DNA from 4 places in the Streptacidiphilus sp. MAP12-16 genome. Region 1 is predicted to be linked to each of the others. Evidence: riboswitches for the same ligand, from Rfam matches in the RefSeq annotation. Region 1 holds a riboswitch; each other region holds the start of a gene.

The links. Region 1 has a riboswitch for cyclic di-AMP ahead of ABIA33_RS08425 (NlpC/P60 family protein). Riboswitches for the same ligand answer to the same signal wherever they lie in the genome.
Region 2: another riboswitch for cyclic di-AMP. It lies ahead of ABIA33_RS05425 (transglycosylase family protein); the one in region 1 lies ahead of ABIA33_RS08425 (NlpC/P60 family protein).
Region 3: another riboswitch for cyclic di-AMP. It lies ahead of ABIA33_RS32965 (transglycosylase family protein); the one in region 1 lies ahead of ABIA33_RS08425 (NlpC/P60 family protein).
Region 4: another riboswitch for cyclic di-AMP. It lies ahead of ABIA33_RS01090 (transglycosylase family protein); the one in region 1 lies ahead of ABIA33_RS08425 (NlpC/P60 family protein).

Annotation. Positions count from the first base shown of each region.
Region 1 is NZ_JBGCBY010000005.1:230,264-233,701, forward strand. It holds gene ABIA33_RS08420 (NlpC/P60 family protein) at 257-1,270, shown strand; cyclic di-AMP (ydaO/yuaA leader) riboswitch at 1,582-1,727, shown strand; gene ABIA33_RS08425 (NlpC/P60 family protein) at 1,738-2,799, shown strand; gene ABIA33_RS08430 (NlpC/P60 family protein) at 3,114-3,438, shown strand, end outside.
Region 2 is NZ_JBGCBY010000003.1:339,346-342,783, reverse strand. It holds gene eno (phosphopyruvate hydratase) at 1-452, opposite strand, end outside; gene ABIA33_RS05425 (transglycosylase family protein) at 627-1,343, opposite strand; cyclic di-AMP (ydaO/yuaA leader) riboswitch at 1,349-1,505, opposite strand; gene ABIA33_RS05420 (phosphotransferase) at 1,612-2,550, opposite strand; gene ABIA33_RS05415 (HAD family hydrolase) at 2,946-3,438, opposite strand, start outside.
Region 3 is NZ_JBGCBY010000035.1:40,424-43,861, forward strand. It holds gene ABIA33_RS32960 (serine/threonine-protein kinase) at 1-448, opposite strand, end outside; gene ABIA33_RS32965 (transglycosylase family protein) at 628-1,761, opposite strand; cyclic di-AMP (ydaO/yuaA leader) riboswitch at 1,767-1,959, opposite strand; gene ABIA33_RS32970 (GntR family transcriptional regulator) at 2,487-3,158, shown strand; gene ABIA33_RS32975 (dihydrodipicolinate synthase family protein) at 3,168-3,438, shown strand, end outside.
Region 4 is NZ_JBGCBY010000001.1:243,998-247,435, reverse strand. It holds gene ABIA33_RS01095 (chemotaxis protein) at 1-27, opposite strand, end outside; gene ABIA33_RS01090 (transglycosylase family protein) at 358-1,623, opposite strand; cyclic di-AMP (ydaO/yuaA leader) riboswitch at 1,608-1,761, opposite strand; gene ABIA33_RS01085 (D-alanyl-D-alanine carboxypeptidase) at 1,997-3,388, opposite strand.

The DNA.
Region 1 (3,438 bases):
GAGTTGAAGCGCAAACTCGACATTGCGCTCAAATCTGCTCGGACTTCTCCGCGAGGGCGACAAGTTCACATCACTCTCACTAGTCTCTGCCTTCGAACCTCTGTCCTGCTGATCGCCCGTCCGGGCGATACGGAGGTTTCCGCTGTCTCCAGGGCCGCGCAATTCGGGGGTGCCGCCTGTTGGACGGCGGCCGCCCGAAGGGAACTCAGCCCCTGTGGTCTCGCACCGTCGCCTCAAGCAGCCCAGCCGTGCCCGCGTGTCGATTCTCACCGCGGCCGCCGCGACGGCCGTCGCGCTCTCGGCGCAGTCCGCTGCCCACGCGGACCCCAAGCTGACCACCGATCAGGCCAAGTCCCAGGTGGACGCGGACCGCAAGGCGGCCGCCGCGGCGACGGAGCAGTACAACGGCGCGCAGCTCCAGCAGCAGGCGCTGCAGCGGAAGGTGAACCTCCTGCAGGACGAGATAGCCCGCCAGCAGGGCCAGGTCAACAAGGAGGTCTCGCAGCTCGGCGCCATGGCGAGCGCCCAGTACCGGGAGGGCGGGGTGGACCCGACGGTGGCCCTGATGCTTGCTTCCGACCCCACTGACTACCTCACCCAAGCGTCCACCCAGAGCGAGCTCAACAGCAGCGAGGCGACCGTTCTGGCGCAGCTCCAGGTGCAGGAGCAGACGCTGGCCCGGGAGAAGGCCCAGGCCGCACAGGAGCTCGGCGCCCAGCAGGCGCTGCTGACCCAGATGCAGAAGGCCAAGGCCTCAGCTCAGGCCCGGCTCAACCACGCGCAGTCCGTGCTGAACGCGCTGACCCCGGCCCAGCAGAAGCAGGTGAACGCCGGCGGCGGCGGGGGTAACAACTACGGCTCCGCCGGAACCGTCGACAACCACATGACCGTGAGTCAGATCAACCTGTCCGGCATCTCGTCGGCGGCCCGCACCGCGATGCTGGCGGCGATGAGCAAGGTCGGCATAGCCCCCTACTCGATGGGCGGAGCGGGCCCGAACGAGTTCGACTGCTCGGGCCTGGTGATGTGGTCCTACGCCCACGCGGGTGTGAGTCTGCCGCACTACTCGTACTCGGACGAGACGGTGGGCAGCCCGGTGGCGTCGCTGGCGGACGCGAAGGTCGGCGACATCATCGTGCTCGAGGGCGGTGCCCATGTGGGGCTCTACGCGGGCAACGGGATGCTGCTGAACGCTCCCCAGTACGGCTACACGGTCTCGATTCAGCCGCTGAGCTACTTCGGCTCGATCGTGGCCATCCGCAGGTTCTGACGAACCGAAGGGAAAGAGCTGACCTCGTGTTGTGACTCACGTCACTCGCGTCTCAGTCCTCCAGGGGCGATGACCGTTTTGACCGCCATGTCGTCGTCAGATGGTCATACTCCAACTACGTTCGGTTGATGTTCTGACACGGCATCGCAACCTTAGAGAGTTTTTACTTACAAGGATTTGAACGGATCACGGTTGGGTCACTAGTGTCAGCCACCGAACCACCGCGAAGTCGATCACCCAACCGGGTGGCAGCGGGGGTTTCCGCCGAGTCCGACCGCACGGCAGGACGTCCCCAACCGGGGGGCGCCCACAGGGGATAGCCGTCAGTCTCGGAGCCGGGGAACCATGTTCCTCGGGGTGAATCGACGCCAGGCCGGTCCGCCGGTGAAGCGTTGTAGGGCACGTCTTCCAGCCCGAACCCGTCAGCTCACCCGGTAGGCGGCCGTAGGAAGAAGGAGCTCGCCTTCGTGGCGTCCCATCGTCGTCCCAAAGCCCCCAGCCGCGCTCGGATATCCGTGCTGACCGCAGCTGCCGCCACCACCGTCGCACTCACCGCGACGGCGACCCAGTCGGCCCAGGCGGCGCCGCAGCAGACCACCGCTCAGCTCAAGGCGCAGATCGACCAGCTGAACCAGGACGCCGACACCGCCGTCCAGAAGTACGACGCCGCGCAGGCCCAGCAGCAGCAGCTGCAGAGGCAGACCAGCACCCTGCAGGACCAGGTGGCGCGCCAGCAGGCCGCGGTGAACGCCAAGGCGTCCGCCCTCGGCGCCATAGCCAGCGCCCAGTACCGCGCCGGCACGATCGACCCCACGGTCGCGCTGATGCTCGCGTCGAACCCCACGGACTACCTGAACAAGGCGTCCGCGGCGCAGCAGGTCGGCAGCAGCCAGGCGAGCCTGCTGGCTCAGCTGCAGAGCGAGCAGACCCAGCTCGGCAAGGAGAAGGCCGAGGCAGAGAGCAAGCTCCAGGCCCTCGACGCCACCAGCAAGCAGCTGGCCGCGTCCAAGAGCGCCGTGCAGCAGAAGCTCGCCGCCGCCAAGGCCAAGCTGGACTCCCTCACCGCCTCGCAGCAGGCAGCCCTCGCCGCCGCGAACAACGCCAGCTCGAACAGTGGTAGCGGCACTGCCAGCCGTGGCAGCAGCGGCCGGGTGAACCTCGGTTCGTCCAAGGCCGGCGACTCGGCCGAGGCGACCGCTTTCGCCGCCGCGCAGACCAAGCTCGGCGACACCTATGTCTACGGCGCCACCGGCCCCAACGAGTTCGACTGCTCGGGTCTGACCGAGTGGGCCTACGCGCAGGCCGGCATCTCGATCGGGCGTACCACCTACGACCAGATCAACGCGGGCACCGCGGTCGCCTCCACGGCCGACCTGCAGGTCGGCGACCTGGTCTTCTTCAACGGTGACTCGCACGTCGGCTTCTATGCCGGCAACAACATGATCCTGCACGCGCCGCACACCGGCACCGTGGTCAAGTACGAGCCCATGGGCCAGATCGGCTCGATCTACGCGATGCGCCACATCTGAGCCGCAGCTGACTCCCAGTGAGCCGCCGACAGCGGGCTGGGAACCGCTGAGGCCACCCGGACGGCCGTACGGGCCCGACCCCTAACGAGGGGTCGGGCCCTTCGCGTTGTCCGGGATGACCCCCGGCGACATGGCGTTTCATCAGCACATGCGTCATTCGATCGCATTTTCGCCATGCTGGGTGTTTGGACTCGATGTGTCCGACTCGCTAACGTCTGCTGCTCGGCCCTCCGCGTCGTCGACCGCCCTCCTGGGCGGCAACGGAGGACCGCCGGACCGCCGGGCCCGGCAACGGACGAATGGAGCTCGCCCACGTGGCGTCCCACCGACGAGCCCGACCCCTGGGCCAGTACTCCGCCATGGCGGCGCTCTCCCGGACGGCCGCGAGCGTCGCGGCCGCGACGGCTGCCGTCCTCGCGGCCGGAGGCAGCGCCCTCGCCGACCCCGGCGGGCCCGGCACCGGCGCCCCGGTCACCGCCGACGGCGTACGGCAGCAGCTCGACACCCTCTACGCGCAGGCGGAGGTCGCCGGACAGCAGTACGACGGCGCACGCGAGCAGGAGCGTGCGCTGCTGCACCAGGCCGCCCTGCTGCAGCAGCGGGTCGCGGACGAGCAGCAGCATGTCAACACGCTGGTCC
Region 2 (3,438 bases), on a different contig from region 1:
TTGAGGATGTTCATCATCGGGACCGGCAGCACGTGGGCGTTGGGGCCGCCCAGGTAGCGGAACAGCGGCAGGTCGCTGGCCTCGGAGGCGGCGTGGGCCACGGCGAGGGAGACGCCGAGGATGGCGTTCGCGCCCAGCGAGGACTTGTCGGGGGTGGCGTCCAGGTCGAGCATGGCCTGGTCGATCAGCCGCTGCTCGGTGGCGTCGTAGCCGACGAGCTCCGGGCCGATCTGCTCGATGACCGCGAGCACGGCCTTCTCCACGCCCTTGCCGCCGTAACGGGACTTGTCACCGTCACGCAGCTCCAGGGCCTCGAAGGCGCCGGTCGAGGCGCCGGACGGAACGGCGGCACGCCCGGTGCTGCCGTCGTCGAGGCCGACCTCGACCTCGACCGTGGGGTTGCCTCGCGAGTCGAGGATCTCCCGGGCTACGACGACGTCGATGGACGGCACAGGCATCTCCTTGGTGGATTACTCCGGTGGGCTCTTCCCCCTGAGCCTATCCGCAGCGGAGGGTCCGACCACCCTGACCCGACGCGAGTCTCACCTGACGGAGCCCCTACCCACCAGTAGTTCACCTGGTGGGTAGGGGCTCCGTCAGGTGAGGTGCCCGCGGTGCGGCTGTGGTCAGCCGACCTGGAGCTTCTGACCGGGAAGGATCAGGTCGGGGTTCCCGCCCACGGTGGTCTTGTTCTCCTGGTACAGCGGCTGCCAGCCGCCGCTGAGGTGGGCGGACCGGGCGATACCGGACAGAGTGTCACCGGGCTTGACGGTGTAGTTGCCGTGGCCGATCTGCGGCTTGGCAGCGGAGGTCGGGGTCGCCGTCGGAGCGCTGGAGGTGTGCGTGCCGGTCGAGGTGTGGGTGCCGGTCGACTGGTGGTGGGTGACCGACTTGTGCGTGGTGGTCCCGGTCGAGGTGTGCGTCGGGGACGCGGTGTCGAGGGCGGGCGCGGAGCCGCCCTGGCTGAGTCCGGCCTGGGGGCCGCAGACCGGCCAGGCGCCGACGCCCTGGGAGGCGAGGACCTTCTCGGCTATCGCTATCTGCTGGCTCTTGCTGGCGTGGTCGGCGGTCGGCGCGTACTGCGTGCCGCCGTACGCCGCCCAGGTCGAGGCGGAGAACTGCACCCCGCCGTAGTAGCCGTTGCCGGTGTTGATGGACCAGTCGCCGCCGCTCTCGCACTGCGCGACACGGTCCCAGGTGGACACGGAGGCGGCGGAGGCGCTGCTCGCCGCGATGAGCGGCATGGCTATGCCGGCCGTGCCGAGGCTTGCGGTGGCGACCAGGCGCCGGGTCTGACTGGTGCGGGGCTTGCGATGGCGGCCGGAAGACGCGTTGAAGACCATGTCAGGGTGTCCCTCTCCGACGCCTGCGAGGTGAGCTGTCGGGTTCGGGCCGTGAGGTAGCCCGGGCGCTGACGCGCCTTCACCCCCAGCCGCAGCCTTGCGAGCTGCGGCAACTTACCTGGGTCCCCCGCTCCTGCCCGTTCGAGAAGTCGAGTTCCGCCCCCCGGTTGGGCAGGACTCGGCGTCCCGCGAGGCGGCCGCCCGCGCATGCGGGCGTTCCGGGCAGGCTAGGCAGAGAGGCGCATGATTCACAAGGCACCGCCGGTGTTCAAGTCGCTTGCTGAGAGGCGAGAACCCTCGCGACCGACCACTGACGATGCCACTCCAGCAAGAGCTTGCGGATCACGTCGCACCCGAGGATCGGGGTAAGACCCAGAGGTGGGGCGGCTGTCGCCAGCGCTGCCTCGATGCGTTTCACGGCGTGGGTGAACGTCGATTCGTCCGGTGCGACTCCCAGAGTGAGTGCGGCGCGAATCACATCGGGGTAGACCGACTGCGCGCGCTCGTACGCCAGATAGTGCTTCAGATCCCGCTCCAGACCGAACGCATGGGCAGGGGACACCTCGGTGACGGCGTCCCGCCAGGCGGCGATGACCTGTCGCTCCTGCGCCGCTGGATATCGCATCCGGCACAGATGGGTCGCGAGATCGTACAGCGGGTCGCCGAACATCGCGTGCTCCCAGTCGATGACCCGAAGCCGATCGGCCGTGTCGATCACGATGTTCTGCCGGTGCACATCCGTGTGCAGGAGGCTGAACGGCCGCCCCTGCAGCTTGGGCAGCCCGGCGCCGAAGCGACTCATGGCGTCGTCGCCTACGCCCAGTTCGCGGAGCAGCCAGCCGAACTCGTCCCGATGGGCATCAGCCAGCTTCGTCTGGGCGAACTGCACCAGGCTCCCCATGAAGGCCGAGGAGTCGCCCTCAGGGGCCCACGGTTTCGGGAGCGGCGGCAAGTCCTGCCGCTCGAAGCGAACCAGTTGAGCGAAGAAGCGCGCGATCTGGTCGACATACGACGCCGGTACGATCGCCCCCGCGGGAACCCGATCCGCGAGCGTCCAGCCCTCGACGTAGATGAGCACCGCCGTGCCGTCAGGATCGGTGTGCAGCACCTGTGGGACGTCGACGCCCCGTCCACGCGTGGACGTGCGACGAACGTCCTCCAGGACGCGCAGCACGGCACTCTCATTCGGCCAGATTCGCCAGACCATCTCGGAAGTGGGCCGGCGGACGCGGAGCAGCTCGGGAGCGGACCGGCGGACCCGGAGCAGGAGGGAGGTGCCGACGCCCAGTCCGAGGGTGCAGGCGTCCTCCGGGGTCAGCCGCACCCGATAGTTCCGGTTGTGGAAACCACCTGTGGAGACGACTCTTCGCCGTACGGAGTTGACCAGATCGTCGTAGACAGCCTCGGGTGCCCGAACCACCACGGGCTCCACACCTGCGGTCGGAGAAACGAGGTCACTGCTGATGATGATGGCAGCTCCTGGCACTCAGGAAGATGGCTTGGTTTCTGCACCGGACGGGGCCGAGTTTGAAAGCCACCCTAGTGGGGAACGAGGTTGCCCGCGCCTCGGACACGGCTCCGTTACCACGATGTAGCACGGCGTCAGAGGCGGGGCGCCCAGCACAACTCATCGAGGTGCGCGATCAGGTGTCGGACACCTGCCGCTCGCAGGCGCGCCTCCGTCCTCTCGGTCGGCGCGAAGCCGAGAAACCGCACCTTCGCGGAGGCGGCTGCCTTGAAGTCGGATTCGGAGTCACCGATCATCAGACACCGGTCAGTGACCCTGCAGCCCAGCCCGTCCAGGGCACGGGCGACGCAGTCAGGGTCCGGCTTCATGAAGTCCGGGTCGGGATTCCGACCGTAGATGTGCCCCTGAAAAGCGGCTCTGAGTCCGCTGGACTGCTCAAGGGCCAGGAAGGCGCGTATTGCCTCGGGGGCGTTGTTGCTGGTGATCGCGAGTCCACGGCCCTGCCGGATCAGCTCGCCGACCAGCGCGTCCGCGCCCTCGGTGATGACCGCGCTCTTCGCGGCTGTGCGCTCCTCCCGGACCAGGGCTCGCTCCGTGGCGCTGACCAGCCGCTCTACTTCGCTCCTC
Region 3 (3,438 bases), on a different contig from region 1:
GTTTGACGTCCCGGTGCTGGATGCCGGCAGCGTGGGCGGCGCGCAGGGCGGAGAGCACACCGCGTCCGATCCTGGCGGCCTCCGGAACGGAGAGCGGGTCGCGGGCCAGGCGGTCGGCGAGGCTGCCGCCACTGACCAGCTCCATGACGAGCCAGGGGTGCGGATGCTCGTCGGTGTCGACGATGTGATGGATGGTCACGACGTTCGGGTGCTGGAGCCGGGCGAGGGACCGCGCCTCGCGCAGCACTCGCTCGCGCATCTCCCGAGCACCGGCCGGGTCGGCGGCCGCCATCGCCGGGTCGAGCGGGCGGACCTCCTTGAGCGCGACCTCGCGCTGGAGTGCGATGTCGCGCGCCCGCCAGACCAGGCCCATGCCTCCGCCGCCCAGCTGCTGCAGCAGTTCGAAGCGGTCGTCGATGAGCCGTATCGCCGGCCCCCCAGTGTTCATGCCCGACATAGTAGGAGAAGCAGGCACTCGGGGAGACCCGCCGCGTGCTCGACGACCATGGCGGAGGAATCGACGTGCTCCAGGTCACCGATGTCTTTCTCGCCCGGGCGCGCTGAGGGAGCGTGCGGAGAGCCCGGCATGCGTCAGGTTGCATGCCGGGCTCTTCGTTCTCGGGTCGATCAGTACCAGTTGTGCGCCTGCCAGAAGGCCCAGGCCTGGTTGGGGCTGCCGTAGGTGGTGTTCATGTAGTCCAGGGCCCAGCGGAGCTGGGTGGCCGGGTTGGTCTGCCAGTCGGCGCCGGCGGAGGCCATCTTGTTGCCGGGCAGGGCCTGGGGCAGGCCGTAGGCACCGGAGGAGGGGTTGGTCGCGCTGACGTTCCAGCTGCTCTCGTGGGAGATGATCTGGTCGAACGAGGCGAGCTGGTCGGCCGGGACGATCTGCGCGGCGATGGACTGCGGGTCGCCAGTGAGGGTCGAGGCGGAGGCGTTGGTCGCGTTCGAGGTCGAGGTCCCAGTCGAGGTCGCGTTCGACGTCGAGGGCGCGGCCGAATGGGTGCTGCTGCTCTGAGTCGAGGAGGAGGCCGGGGCCGAGTCCTCGTGGTCGGCGGAGGTGGTCGCCTGGCCGCCGCTGAGCACCAGGCGCTGGCCCGGGTAGATCAGGTTCGGGCCGGAGGTCAGAGTCGCCTTGTTCGCCTGGTAGAGCGCCTGCCAGCCACCGGACACGTGGTGGGACTGCGCGATGGTGGACAGCCAGTCGCCGGAGACGACGGTGTACGTGCCGCCGCTGGCGGCGGGCTGCGCGGTCGCGTGCTTCACCGTGCCCGAGGTCGCCGCGTGCTTGGCCGCGGCCGGGGCGGAGGCGGTGTGGCTGCTGGGAACGGACGTGGTGCTGGAGCCGGTTGCCGCGGTGCTGACGTTGGCGGGTGCGCCGCCCTGGCTCAGGCCGGCCTGGGGGCCGCAGATGGGCCAGGCGGTCGGGCCCTGCGAGGCGAGGACCTTCTCCGCGACGGCGATCTGCTGGTCCTTGGTGGCCTGGTCGGCGGTGGCGGCGTACTGGGTGCCGCCGTACGCGGCCCAGGTGGAGGCGGAGAACTGCAGTCCGCCGTAGTACCCGTTGCCGGTGTTGATGGACCAGTTGCCGGTGCTCTCGCACTGGGCGACTGCGTCCCAGGTCGAGACCGGGGCGGCGAAGGCGCTGGTCGTGCCGACCAGCGGGAGGGCTATGCCCGCACCGGCGACACCGGCGGTGGCGACCAGGCGCTTGGTCTGGTTCGTGCGGGGGCGACGATGGCGGCCGTTTCCGGACAGAAGCATGGCAGGAATCCTCTCCGACGCCTGCGAGGTGAGCTGTCGGATTCGGGCCGTGAGGTAGCCCGGCCGCGCTGAGCACGGCTTCACCCCAAGCCGCAGCCCGTTGGGCTGCGGCGACTTACCTGGTTCCCCCGCCCCTGCCGTCGTGGGTGGTTGTGAGCGCCCTTGGCCTCCGGCGGCAGGATTCGGCGTTCCGGAGTTCTGGGTTCCGCTAAGTGCGAACAGGCTGCACGCTAAGCAGAAGGAGGCCTGTACCGCAACTTCCTGTGACGATGGCCACAGGAAGCACAGGTTGGCGTAATGTCCGTATTCTCCTATATAGGTACTACTTGATTTGAAAGTACTGTTTGCATAGGTAGATGCACAATTGACGCAGCGCCAGCTATTGGCCCGGGAGGGCGGTGGCGGGGGTCGCTCCCCCAGAGTCCGGGCTGAACGGGTGTCAGTTGCCGCGAGCAGGACGGGTGGCGGCCACGTAGGAGGATTCTCCTTGGTGACGTCTGATATATGACGAGCTGTGAGGTTACGGCGGCCTGAATCCCCCGTCGATGGATCGCGCAAGCGTGGTGGCACGGGTTGAAGGCTGGAGGGTCCTGGGTGCTGTGACCCTTGACACCTCTCTCGGCCGGTCCTAGCGTCTGCGGCACATCATATATGAGATCTCGATCCGGGCTTCTGGCCCGCCGAGGCACCAGCTTCGCCCGACGCACACCCCTGGAGCCGGAACCGTGTCCGACACACTCGCCCAGCCAGGCCGCTCCCGGCCCGGCGCCCTCCCGTCCCGGACCGAGGCGGTGCTGGACGCCATCAAGCACTCGATCCTCATCGGAGAGCTGAAGCCTGGGCAGGCGCTCGTCGAGACCGAGCTGGCCGAGCGTCTGGGGGTCTCCAAGACACCCGTGCGCGAGGCGCTGAAGACGCTGGCCGGCTCCGGCCTGGTGACCATGAGCCCCTACCGGGGCGCGGCGGTGCGCGAGGTCGACCGGGAGCTGGCGCGCTGCGTATACGACATGCGCCTGCTGCTGGAGCCGGTCGCGGCCGGGCGCACGGCAGTGGTGTCCAGCGGCGACTGGGGCGAGGCGGCGCTCGCGCTGGAACGGGCCGACCAGGCCGCGGACGCGGCCGACCGCTCGCTGGCGAACCGGGCGTTCCACCGGGCCCTCTACGCGGGCTGCGGCAACCCGCTGCTGGTGAAGTCGCTGGATGAGCTGCGGGACCAGACGGCCCTGGTGTCCAGCGCGGCCTGGGCCCGGCAGCCGTCCTGGCAGCGGGAGGCCCAGGAGCACCGGGAGATCCTGCGGGCCGCACAGGCCGGCGACGCGGATCTCGTACGCGAGCTGATGCGCGGCCACATCAGCGCCTTCGTGGCGCGCAACTTCCCCGAGAACGAAGCGGAGTAGGGCAGACCCATGACCTCGGAGACCTCGGAGACCTCGGATTCACCGGACCCGGCCCCGCCGCTGGACCTGCTGCGTGCCCGCTTGTCGACGGTCGTCGCCATTCCGGTGACCCCGTTCCGGGCGGACGGCGAGCAGGTCGACTGGGACATCCACGCCACACTGATCCACCGCCTGGTGGAGCACGGCGTGGAGGTCGTCACCCCGAACGGGAACACCGGCGAGTTCTACACCCTCAACCGGGCCGAGACCCGCCGCGCGGTGGAGTCCACCGTGACGGCGG
Region 4 (3,438 bases), on a different contig from region 1:
GGCCGGCGTCAGTTCGATGGTGTGCAATGGTGCGCCCTCTCCTGTGGTCTGGCTCGGCGTGAACCGGGGTGAACGCCTCCCCGCGAAGCGGACCGGGCGCCTGCTCCAGGAAACCAGCGCCGCACACCGGCCGCGACTCGGCCGGGCGCGCGAAACGGGCGGGAAGCGAATACCGCGAACTGGTTCATATCGAACCACGGCCGACCCGCGATGCCCGGCAAGGAGGCGCGAGGCGCGCTTGCGAGACGTCGCTCCGCGTCAGCGGCGGCGGCCCAGCCGACAGCATCGTGCCCCTGCGGCTGACGGTTCGTCGGCTGCAGGGGCACGATGCCGGGCGGTGAGGCAGGAGAGCTGCGATCAGCTGATGCGGCCGGCGAAGTCCGGCGCCCAGTTGCTGATGGTGTCGGTCTTGACACCGGCGCCCGGGTTGGCGGCCTCGACGTACTCGCCGCCGCCGACGTAGACGGCGACGTGGTATGCACCGGCAGCGGTGCCGTCATTGGACCAGAACAGCAGGTCACCGGGCTGAAGCGAGCTCAGCGAGACGCGGGTGCTGGCGGAGGCCTGCTCCTGGCTGGTGCGCGGGATGGAGATCCCGGCCTGGGCCAGGGCGGCCTGCGCCAGACCCGAGCAGTCCCAGCTGGACGGGCCGGTGCCGCCGTAGGCGTAGGCGTCGCCGACGTGCGCCTTCACGAAAGCGACCGCGGCGGCCATGTTGCCGCTGACGGTGCTGCTGGTCGTGGCGGCGGAGACGGCCTGGGTGGCCTGCGTGACCGCCGAGCCGGAGCCGGAAGCCGAGTGGGAGGCGGCAGCGGAGGCGGCGTCGGAACCGGACTCGGCGTCAGTGCTGGCGGTGGTGCTGGAGCTCGTGCTGGAGCCGGCGTCCGAGCTGGTGGAGGACTTGGACGCGACGCCGCCGCCGAGGGAGAGACGCTGACCGGGGTAGATCACGTTCGGGCCCGCGGTCAGCGTGGACTTGTTGAGGGCGTAGAGGCGCTGCCAGCCACCGGAGACGTGCTCCTTGCCGGCGATGGTGGAGAGCCAGTCGCCGGAGACCACGGTGTAGTTGCCGGCGGTGGTGCCGGCGGACGGGGTGGTGGTCGAAGAGGTGGACGCGGAGTGGGTGGAAGGAGTGGTGGCGCCGGAGGACGCGGACGCCGAGGAGGACGAGGAGGTCGTGGACGACGACGAGGTGTTGACGGAGGCGGGTGCGCCGCCCTGGCTCAGGCCGGCCTGCGGGCCGCAGACGGGCCAGGCGGTCGGGCCCTGCGAGGCGAGGACCTTCTCCGCGACGGCGATCTGCTGGTCCTTGGTGGCCTGGTCGGCCGAGGACGCGTACTGAGTGCCGCCGTACGCGGCCCAGGTGGAGGCGGAGAACTGGAGCCCGCCGTAGTAGCCGTTACCGGTGTTGATCGACCAGTTGCCGGTGCTCTCGCACTGGGCGACCGCGTCCCAGGTCGAGACGGAGGCGGCAGAGGCGGTGGTCGCGCTGACCAGGGGGATGGCGAGGCCGACGCCGGTCAGGCCGGCCGAGGCGATAAGGCGCTGGGTGGTGTTGCGGCGGGCCTTCGGGGCACGACGGCGCCCGGTGCTGGACAGCATGAAGAAGAGTTCCTCTCCCACGCCTACGAGGTGAGCTGTCGGATTCGGGCTGGAGTTGCCCGGCCGTGCGCTGCACGGCTTCACCCCTAGCCGCGATCGCGTGATCGCGGCGACTTACCTGGGTCCCCCGCTCCTGCCGTGGTGCGGTGTGTCGGGTCTCGACGCCTCCGGTGGCAGGACTCGGCGTTCCGGAGGTGTCTGTTCCGCATAAGTGCGGACGCCTCGCACGCTAGGCAGGCGGCCGTTGAAACCACAATGGTTTGTGATGCCCGTCACCGCCGGTGGTCCCACCTGGTGCCGTTATGTGGGCATTTGAATGGATCACCGCACCCGCACGAACGGCAGTGACCCGGTGCACAGGTGCACCGGGTCACTGGGAGAAGGAGGGAAGCGGCTACCCGAGTCGGGTCAGCCTGGCTCCGAGGGAGGGCTGGGACAGCTCGCGCTGGAGCGTGACCGGGATCTTCTGGGCGTTCTGCCCGGATCCCACCTCCAGCATGCCGACCGTCGTGCCCGCCGTGCCGGTGTGCGGAACCCCGCCGTCGGCGGCAACCAGCGTGACGTTCACCAACAGCCCGCTCCAGCCGACGACCGTCACGTCCTTGGAGGCCACGACCGGGGTCCTGCCGCCGAGCCCGTCGTCCACGTAGCCGACCACGTCGCCCTTCTTCGCGACGGTGTGCGCCTGCAGCGTGCCCTCGGCACTGACGACGACCTTCTGACTGTTGATCAGCACCGAGGGCAGCCAGCCGCCGGTGCTCTTCGAGGCAGGCTGGCTCAGCACCACGCCCACGATGGTCTGCGTGGTGCCACCGATCTGCTGCTGCGCCGCCCACATCAGGCAACCGAGGGCCGCGCTGCTGGAGCCGGTCTTGATGCCGATGACGCCGTTCTTGCCCAGCAGATTGTTGTTGTTGTACGTCAACGCGTTCCCGGGCGGAGTGAACGAGGGGGTGCTGACGATCTCCCGGAAGACCGGGTCCTGCATCACCGTTCCGGCCAGCTTGAGCTGGTCGTTCGCGGTGCTCCTGGTGGTTCCGTCGAGGCCGCTGGGGTCGGTGTAGGTCGACTTGGACATCCCCAGCGCCGTCGCCTCGGCCTGCATCTTCGTCACGAACGCGGCGTCAGAGCCCGCGTCCCAGCGGCCGAGCAGGCGGGCGATGTTGTTCGCCGAGGGGATCAGCAGCATCTGCAGGGCCTGGTACTCGCTGATCTGCTCACCCTCGGTGACCTTCATCACGGACTCGCCGCCGGCCAGGCCGGTGGTGTACTCCTGCGCGGCCTGGTGGTCGACGGTGATCGTCGGCCCGGGCTCACCCGTGCTCAGCGGGTGGTCCTTGAGGACGAGATGAGCGGTCATCACCTTGGTCACGCTGGCGATCGGCACCGGGTTGTCCGAGCCGCTGTGCCCGAGGGTGCCGAGACCGGGGACCTCGGCGGTCGCCTGCCCGCTGGCGGGCCAGGCAAGGGCCGGGGTGGAGCCGGTGAAGGCGTAGGTCGAGTCGGCGGTCAGCCGGAGGTTGACCTTCGGCAGCGGGCGCAGCACCTGGACCACGGCCAGGATCGCCAGGACGAGGCACAGCAGGCCGCCCCACAGACTGATCCGCTTGATCGCGCGGCGGAGCGGGGAGGCCGGACGGCTGCTGAGGGTGGCCAGGATCTCCAGTGCCTCGGAGGTCGTCTCGGGGGAGGGCGAGGCGTCCCACGATTGGATCGCGGCGGGAGTTGGCCGGTGCTCGGCGGGGGAGACTGCGGTGTCGGGGAGGGGCGGGGCGACCTGCGACATGGGCCGGGTCTGCTCGGCCGCAGCGGCGATCGCCGCTGCGCTCGCCCCTT